One region of the Paenibacillus sp. LS-5 genome, then DNA from elsewhere that is predicted to be linked to it. Evidence: a T-box and tRNA genes for the amino acid it is inferred to sense, from the RefSeq annotation. Region 1 holds a T-box; the other holds one or more tRNA genes.
The links. A T-box is a leader RNA that pairs with one kind of tRNA and senses whether it is charged. The one in region 1 lies ahead of AC0MA3_RS15045 (arginine--tRNA ligase), so its partner is inferred to be a tRNA-Arg.
Positions count from the first base shown of each region.

Region 2: it encodes a tRNA-Arg, which carries the amino acid that the T-box ahead of AC0MA3_RS15045 (arginine--tRNA ligase) is inferred to sense. The anticodon was not compared.

Region 1 covers NZ_JBWAVA010000009.1:82,512-86,936, forward strand. Annotated here, with positions in the region: gene AC0MA3_RS15035 (DEAD/DEAH box helicase) at 1-1,165, shown strand, start outside; gene AC0MA3_RS15040 (hypothetical protein) at 1,296-1,634, shown strand; T-box leader at 1,887-2,106, shown strand; gene AC0MA3_RS15045 (arginine--tRNA ligase) at 2,183-4,036, shown strand.
Region 2 covers NZ_JBWAVA010000027.1:8,199-12,623, forward strand. Annotated here, with positions in the region: gene gap (type I glyceraldehyde-3-phosphate dehydrogenase) at 1-1,003, opposite strand, end outside; gene AC0MA3_RS25070 (sugar-binding transcriptional regulator) at 1,120-2,172, opposite strand; tRNA gene AC0MA3_RS25075 (tRNA-Arg) at 2,504-2,578, shown strand; gene clpP (ATP-dependent Clp endopeptidase proteolytic subunit ClpP) at 2,771-3,367, shown strand; gene AC0MA3_RS25085 (GDSL-type esterase/lipase family protein) at 3,446-4,084, opposite strand; gene AC0MA3_RS25090 (PdaC/SigV domain-containing protein) at 4,215-4,425, opposite strand, start outside.

The DNA.
Region 1 (4,425 bases):
GCAGAATGAGCTAAAGCGCTTTGCTCCGCAGATCAAAGCGGCTATCGCCGACGGAAACCTGAACCAGCGGAGCCGGACTCTGCGGAATGCGGCTGGCTGTGATGTTCTGATTACCTCCTACCCGCTGCTGCGTCGTGATGTGGAGCTGTACGTCAAACGTTCTTTCCATACACTCATTCTGGATGAAGCGCAGGTCATTAAGAACCATGCCACCCAGACTGCACAGGCGGTAAAAGCATTACAGGCTCGCTACCGCTTCGCCCTTACAGGAACTCCTGTCGAAAATGCGCTAGAGGATCTCTGGTCGATCTACGGCGTCGTATTCCCTGGACTGTTCCCGGGCAAAAAAGCCTTTCACGATCTGCCCCGGGAGACTATCGCAAGGCGAATCCGGCCGTTTCTGCTGCGCCGCCTCAAAAGTGATGTGCTCAAAGAGCTGCCGGAGAAGATCGAGTCCCTTCAGGCCTCCGAGCTGCTGCCGGAACAGAAAAAGCTGTACGTCGCCTATCTCGCCAGACTACGGAAGGAAGCGCTGAAGCATCTGGATAGCGATGGGTTCGGCAATGGGCGGATCAAGGTGCTTGCCGGTCTGACCCGTCTGCGCCAGCTGTGCTGCCATCCTGCACTTTTTGTGGAAGGTTATACCGGTGGATCGGGCAAATTCGAGCAGCTGCTGGAGATCATTGAGGAATGCCGCAGCTCCGGCAAGCGTATGTTGATTTTCTCACAATTCACTGAGATGCTGGGGATGATCAGCCGTGAGCTGGGCTTACAGGGAATTTCTCATTTCTATCTGGATGGTCACACTCCTGCTGCAAAGAGGGTTGAACTGTGTGGACTTTTCAATGAGGGGGAACGTGACCTGTTCCTCATCTCGCTCAAAGCAGGCGGTACGGGTCTGAATCTGACGGGAGCAGACACTGTTATTCTCTATGATCTGTGGTGGAATCCCGCAGTCGAACAACAGGCCGCTGACCGGGCACACCGGATCGGACAAAAGAAGGTAGTGCAGGTGATCCGGCTAATCGCTCAAGGCACAGTAGAAGATAAAATGTACGAGCTGCAGCAGAAGAAAAAGAATCTGATCGATGAAGTCATCGAGCCTGGGCAGGAAGCCTTATCCTCCCTAACTGAGCAGGATATCCGTGAGATTCTGATGATCTGATCTTTTACCTAGGCAGAATCAATCTCAACGGCACAATATGCCTATTATTCGGGCAAACGGATAACCATGGTAGACAAAAGACTGGCTGCATGCACCATATCAGCGGAAGAGCATAAAGTATACAAATAGATTGTTTACGGAAGAAGGGAGTTCCATGCCCCCTCCTGGAAAGGGAAAAAAGACCGGTACCAAAAAACCACCGGTAAATCCCAACAAACAGATTCCAAAAGGATTGGAATATACAGTGGCTGCGCTGCTTCTGACCGGCAAACTGCGGGTTGATTCTGTCCAGATGTACACCGATGCTTCCTTATTCGTCAGTTTGGTGGGAAAGTATAAAACTTTGAGCGACACAAGCCCCGGCAATTCAAACAATGTAGATAAGCTGGTCAATTTTTTGGATGATAACAACAGCTTGACCTTAAACGAAATAATGACTGCCTTGAAGAAAAAATCTGATAACACCTGAAGCCGGAGAGGATGACAAAAGGGAGGCATACTACAGATGGATGACTTTGACGGAGAGGAATTTGCCGGCGCTATTTTGCTAATAATCGTGATTGCCCTGCTGATTTACGGCTCGACAGACATTAAGAATCTGACCGGTGCACCTGCTGCAGATTGATCGTTTATCCTCTGGGAGGGTTGATGCCTCTGTTTGACCTCACCACAAAAGGCTATTGCTTATTTCCAATAATTCGCTATACTGATAAAAATCAATATACATTCAATGAACGGGAAAGTAGTGATCTTCGATCTAGTCCCCAGCGAGCCGGGAGAGTGTAAGCCGGTACAGATCCTGTCATGAAGCGCACCCGGGAGATGGACTTCTGAACTTGCAGTAGGAAGCCCCGGCTGAAGGCCGTTAACCTGTGAGGTGGCTGAACCCTGTGTTCGGCAACGAGAGTGGTACCGCGAGCGCTTATGCCTTCGTCTCTTTTAGAGACGGGGCTTTTTTGTGTTTAACGGGCCCCTTGAATTTGCGGTTGGACTCTAGTCTTGGAGGAGGAGAAATCATTGTTAAGTCAACAGATCAGCAAGCAACTGGAACAAAGCGTATACAACGTAATCAGCAGCCTCGGCGCAGACTTGGCAGAACCGATAACCGTCGTGCTGGAGCAGCCGGCGAATACGGATTTTGGGGATTATTCTAGTAACATTGCCATGCAGTTAGCCAAAAAGTTGCGCAAAGCCCCCATGGTCATCGCCGGACTGATCACTGTAGAGCTTCAGCAAATGGGAGTTACCGGAGGATGGCTTGATCGCATTGAGATCGCCGCTCCGGGATTTATTAATATGTACATCAACTGGCAGCAGTGGGCGGGGCATTCTTTTGGGCTCCCTCCGGGCAATGGGGAGAAAGTTATTGTCGAGCATACGAGCGTGAATCCGAACAAATCCATGCATATAGGCCACCTAAGAAACTCCTGTATCGGGGATACGCTGGTAAGAGTTTTGCGGAAAACGGGGCATAACGTAGAAGTCCACAACTATGTGGACGATCTGGGCAATCAACTTGCAGATACAGTAGCCGGTCTACTTCATGTGCCGCTAGCCGGAGAGCATCTCCGTTTCGGGGATTACTGCTGGGATATTTATGCCGCCATCAACAAAGAGTATGCACAGCAGCCGGAAATGGTCCATAAAAGGACGGACATTCTACATGAACTGGAGAAAGGGCACGGCAATAAGGCCTGGCTCGGCCAACTGGTTGCGGAACGTATCGTAAAAGAACATGTCGCAGAAATGAAAAACTTCGATATCGGGTATGATCTTCTGGTCTGGGAGAGCAGTATTTTGCAAGAAGGCTTCTGGTCATCCGCTTTCCGTCTGCTAGAAGAGACAGCAGTGTTTATCCAGGAGACAGAGGGTAAACTGGCAGGGTGCTGGATTCTGAAACAACCGGCTTCTGAAGGCGATTCCGAGGACCATCAGAAGGACAAGGTACTGGTGCGTTCCAACGGAATTTTGACCTACACTGCCAAAGATATCGCCTATCACCTCTGGAAATTCGGATTATTGGACAAGGATTTCAAATACAGCGAATTTAATGCAGGTCTATGGACTACCGGGTTGACTGGAGGACCTATGCAATTTGGCAAAGCGGATCGAGTGGTCAATGTCATCGACTACAGGCAGGAGTATCCGCAGGCCATGGTGAAGCAGGCACTTGAGGTGCTGGGTTATGCAGAGCAGGCAAAGAAGCTGCAGCATGTCAGTTACGGAGTCGTATCACTCAGTCCAGCTTCCGCCGCCGAGCTTGGCATCGATATTTCAGAGGGCAAAAGCTCCTACGCCATGTCCGGCCGCCAAGGCATTGGCGTGAAGGTAAGCGATCTGGTTCAGCTCATGGAGGACAGCATCGAAGCCACACGCTCCGACAAAACCGGCCTCTCCAGCCGGATCATCGCCACTGCTGCAATCCGTTATTACCTGCTGCGCTTCAATCTGGGCACAGAGATTGTGTTCGATTTCAAGCAGGCCATGGAGATTTCAGGTAATACCGGAGTCTATCTCATGTACAGCTTCGCGCGTGCAGGCAGTGTGCTCAGCAAAGCAGACTGTCCGGTGGAACAGGCAGCGGTTCCCCAGTTTCCGGAACGATTGGAGACAGCCGAGCTAGCCTTGCTGAGACAACTCAGCACCTGGGAGGATACTCTCTACACGGCAAGCCGCGATCTCACGCCCAATAGTATTTGCAACTTCGCCCATACCTTGGCCTCGTTGTTCAACAACTTCTATTCCACCTGCCCGATCCTTAAGGGAGGAGATGCCTCCATCCGCTTCCGGGTCTGGCTAACGCTGCGTTTTCAGAATACCCTCGGAGAGGCCTTGGAGGTAATCGGACTGCCGAAGCCTGACCGGATGTAGACAAAATCGTTGATGAAAAGGTTTTATAAGCGGTTGAATAATTCGGATGATGGATAGCGTCCATAGTAGAGTGATAGACGGGTTGAGTTGGACAGAGGCTGGTACGTAAGGATATTAAGCAGAGTCCCGGCAAAAACGATCGGAAATTGGAATAGAGGGAAAAACTCCCTCTATTCTGCGTTAGAAGATGCTTTTTAGGTGAATAGAGGGAAATCCCCCCTCTAATTTGGGCTATAAGCTCTTCCAATGAACTTCTAACGATGTTAGAGGGAGGATTTCCCACTAACCCTATCATACAGAGGGATTCACCGGAAATAGCGGGTCTGTTTCCGCTTAATTTTTATTAGACGTAATAAGGGCTTATACCGTAAAAATGCTCCCTCCTCATC
Region 2 (4,425 bases), on a different contig from region 1:
CCAGCTTAGCGAAGTGTTCCAAAGTGCGAACGAGCTGTGCAGTGTAGGACATTTCGTTGTCGTACCAAGCAACGGTTTTAACCAGTTGTTTGTCGCCGACAGTTAGAACCTTAGTCTGTGTAGCATCGAACAGGGAACCGAAAGTCATACCTTTGATATCGGAAGATACGATTTCATCTTCAGTGTAGCCATAAGTGTCTGGATCGGAAGCGGCTTTCATAGCTGCATTCAGTTCTTCAACAGTAACATTCTTTTCAAGAACAGTAACGAGCTCAGTCAGGGAACCAGTAGCAACAGGCACACGTTGTGCAGCGCCGTCCAGTTTGCCTTTCAGTGCTGGGATTACCAGACCGATTGCTTTTGCAGCACCGGTAGTGTTAGGGATGATGTTCTCAGCAGCAGCGCGGGCGCGTCTGAAGTCGCCTTTAGCGTGTGGAGCATCAAGTGTGTTCTGGTCGCCAGTGTAAGCGTGGATAGTAGTCATCAGGCCTTCAACGATTCCGAACTTGTCGTTCAGAACTTTTGCCATAGGAGCCAGGCAGTTAGTTGTGCAAGATGCACCGGAGATTACAGTTTCAGTACCATCAAGGATGTCATGGTTAACGTTGTAAACAACGGTCTTCATGTCGCCAGTAGCTGGAGCAGAGATTACTACTTTTTTAGCTCCGCCTTTCAGGTGCTTTTCAGCTGCTTCTTTAGTTGTGAAGAAACCTGTGCACTCCAGAACGATATCTACGCCCAGGTCGCCCCAAGGAAGTTCTTCAGGATTGCGGTTCGCAAGAACCTTAACTTCTTTGCCGTTTACTTTGAAGAAGCCGTCATGTACTTCAACGTCCCCTTGGAATTTACCTTGAGTTGTATCATATTTAAGCAAATGAGCAAGCATCTTAGCGTCAGTCAAGTCATTGATTGCTACCACTTCGATACCTTCTACATTTTGAATACGGCGGAATGCAAGGCGTCCAATACGTCCAAAACCGTTAATACCAACTTTTACACTCATTGAATAGTTCCTCCTAGATTTCGTTTTATTTATTCAAGACAGGCCGTGAGGCTCGTCAAGACAACAATGTTAAGTATAATGCATAAACCCTTTGCTTGCTTCCCATATTATGGAATTTATAGGACTGCCTGGACCTGATTGTCAATTTCTTTACCAATTTCGATAGCCGCCGCCTCATCGGTAACGAGTATATCCTCCTGCCCGAAACGAAGCATCGCATGGATGGCTTTGGACTTTCGTTTGCCTCCGGCGATACCGACAACGACTTCCGTGCGGATAATATCCTCTAGGCGGAGCCCCATAGTCAGCATAGTATGAACAACCTGACCTTCTTCATTGAAATAATAGCCGAACGATTCGGCAACCGCTCCTTCTCCCTGGATTTCTGAGACTGTAGCCTCATCCAGCTTACGGCGGCGGGTCATTTCAATGGCATCCCCAATACCATGCACAATAATTCGCGACCTGCGGATAATTTGTACAATCTCCCCAATGTTCGCATCGAGCCCCAGGGACTGGTAAGCATCTTCACTAAGTAAATCAGGCACATGCAGAAGGCGGTAATTAGCCCCCATCCGTTTGGCCATCTTTGAAGCAATCGTGTTGGCCTGAATCTCCATGCTCTCACCCAATCCCCCGCGCGCTGGTACAACCCAAGCGTTCTTATAGGAAGGAGATAACGGAGGTGTGAGCTGATCAGCCATTTCAGCAAGCGTTGAACCACCCGTAACGGCAATGGTATCATCCGACCGCAATACACCTAGCAATGCTTTGGCGCCCGCGCGTCCGAGCTCACGTTTCGTGAATGGCGAGGTTTCGCAATCACCAGGGACCACAATAACTTTGTTCAGACCATACGTTGTACGAATTTTCTCTTCCAGATCATCCAGGCCAAACAGGCTCTTGGCGATTGGCTCCAGCAGGTCAAGCAGTCTGCGCCCCGCATCGCTTACGCGCATGCCTACGCTCTCGATCTCAATGAGCCCTTGCGATTTCAGAAGATCCGTCTCGGCGCGCAGCACCCGCTCAGTCATATCGAGCGAAGCGGCAAGCGTTCTGCGCCCAATAATATCGGACAGCATGATCTGATGTAGAATCGTGTAACGTCTCTTAAGGGTTTCCATGAGATCAGGCAGAAGCTGCTTTTGGATTTCTAATAAATTACGCATGCTTTCACTCCTGCAACTTCGTCTTCCTCTTATTCCCTTGTTCATGGTCTTAAAATGTCCCGGGTTAACTTTTTAAGTCCCACCCATATTCTACCCAAATATTACGCGGAGTGCAAGTCTTCCGTGAGTATAATTCTCAACCTCTTTTCATCTTATACATCTGGTGGGTAATGGAAAGTGCTGAAAGTCCCGTGACCCTAAGATAAAAGCCCAGGCTGCTGAATATCCACGCACGCTTGCGGCTGACAATGGAGAAGAAAACAAAGATATTTTGCAGCAAAATGATTAGCCGTTGCATTTACAGCCTAAATGGATTATAATAATTTCTGTTGCGCCCGTGGTCCAATGGATATGACGTAGGCCTCCGAAGCCTGAGATCCAAGTTCGATTCTTGGCGGGCGCGCCATTAATTTCATCTTTGTACATAATTTAGCAGCTGTACCTATACTACTTAACCAAAGAGCCACTTGTTGGCTCTTTTTTTATTAACTAAGTTTGACTTTCTTTGACTTTTTGTTTGAATTTGTTTATCATGTGGTTAATACGGTAACAGTAAAAATGAACACATTCGAAGAACCAATTCAAGGAGGTTTTCCACGTGAGTTATATTCCTATGGTAGTAGAACAGAGCAACCGCGGTGAGCGCGCTTATGACATCTATTCCCGCCTGCTGAAGGACCGCATCATTTTCCTCGGAACGGAGGTTAATGACGTGGTAGCCAATTCCATCATCGCACAAATGCTCTTCCTGGCTGCCGAGGATCCGGATAAGGATATTCACCTGTATGTGAACAGCCCTGGCGGTTCCATCACAGCCGGAATGGCTATATTTGATACAATGCAATATATTAAGCCGGATGTCTCCACCATCTGTGTGGGCATGGCCGCTTCCATGGGGGCTTTCCTGCTGAATGCCGGTGCCAAAGGCAAACGATTTGCACTGCCGAACAGTGAAATTATGATCCACCAGCCGCTGGGTGGAGCGCAGGGTCAGGCTACAGACATCGAAATCCGTGCCCGCCGTATCCTTAAGCTTCGCGACAAACTGAACCGTATCTTGTCCGAACGTACTGGCCAACCGCTGGAGCGTATCGAAAAGGATACAGACCGCGACTACTTCATGAGTGCTGCTGATGCAGCTGAATATGGTATCGTCGATAAAGTTATCGAGAAGACGCTGCCTACCGGCGTATAATTCAGAAGAACATACAAAGAGGCTGCCTGGACCATTATGGTCTGAGCAGCCTCTTTTGCATTATATAGTAGCAGTTTGTTATCGCAGCCGGCCGTAACCTAAGGCATCCAGCTTCCCGGCAATTATACGGTAGCCTCTGCCGTTTGGATGCACATGGTCCAGTGACAGCAATCCATGCTCATTGCCGGCGAACTCATGATAGATGGAGGCAAACCCGCATACACTGCTGCTATAGCCCGCTACATAGCCGTTAAACTGCCTTACCCAGTCTGTAGCTTCCGTGAACTGAGGATAAGGATTATAAAGTCCAACCATCCGGATGATAAAGGGGCGGCGGCTGCCGTTCTTGAGCTGCCAGAGAGAACCCATAATCCCGCTGAAATTTCTTTTGCACTCACGAAGTGCCCGTTCCAGCGCTGGAGACAGGTCACCTGGACGAAAGGAGACGGCTTTGGCTGCCTTAATCAGGTCGTTCCCGCCTATGGACAATGTAATAATATCTGCATCCCGGATCGCTTGGCGCATTATGGGTGCACTGCCTAGACGCTGCCCCAATGCAGCCGTAGTTAGACCATTGATGCCAAGGTTGGCTACGCCAACTGGTGCACGGAGCCGGCTCTCTGCCATTTTGCGGTATACAGGTACAAAACCGTTGCCCGGAAGAGCTCCGAATCCGGTTGTCAGGGAATCGCCAATGGCTGTGTACAGATAACTCATTTCCTTCCCCCCTCTTCATAAGCTAGTTTCTCCTATAGCTTATGAATGCGAGAAGTGCCTGGTCACAGAAAGGTATCCCTACACGGCATTAGCGGAGCGGGTTAATCTACTCTTTTATAGTAGACTATACTTATTTCAGCCCAGCGAATGGGCTGCTTCCATCTGGAAGAAGCTCCTTGAAGGTGAACTCATACTCCGGGAACCCGGAAGCATAGGCTGTGTATTCGTAGAGCTGGAAGAAAACGGCCAATCTCCCGTCCTTCACATAAAAATTCTTCTCTGTATTCAGGCCCGTGAACCCTCCCAGGTAACCGCCCTCTGCCTTAATGAGCTTGGATAGC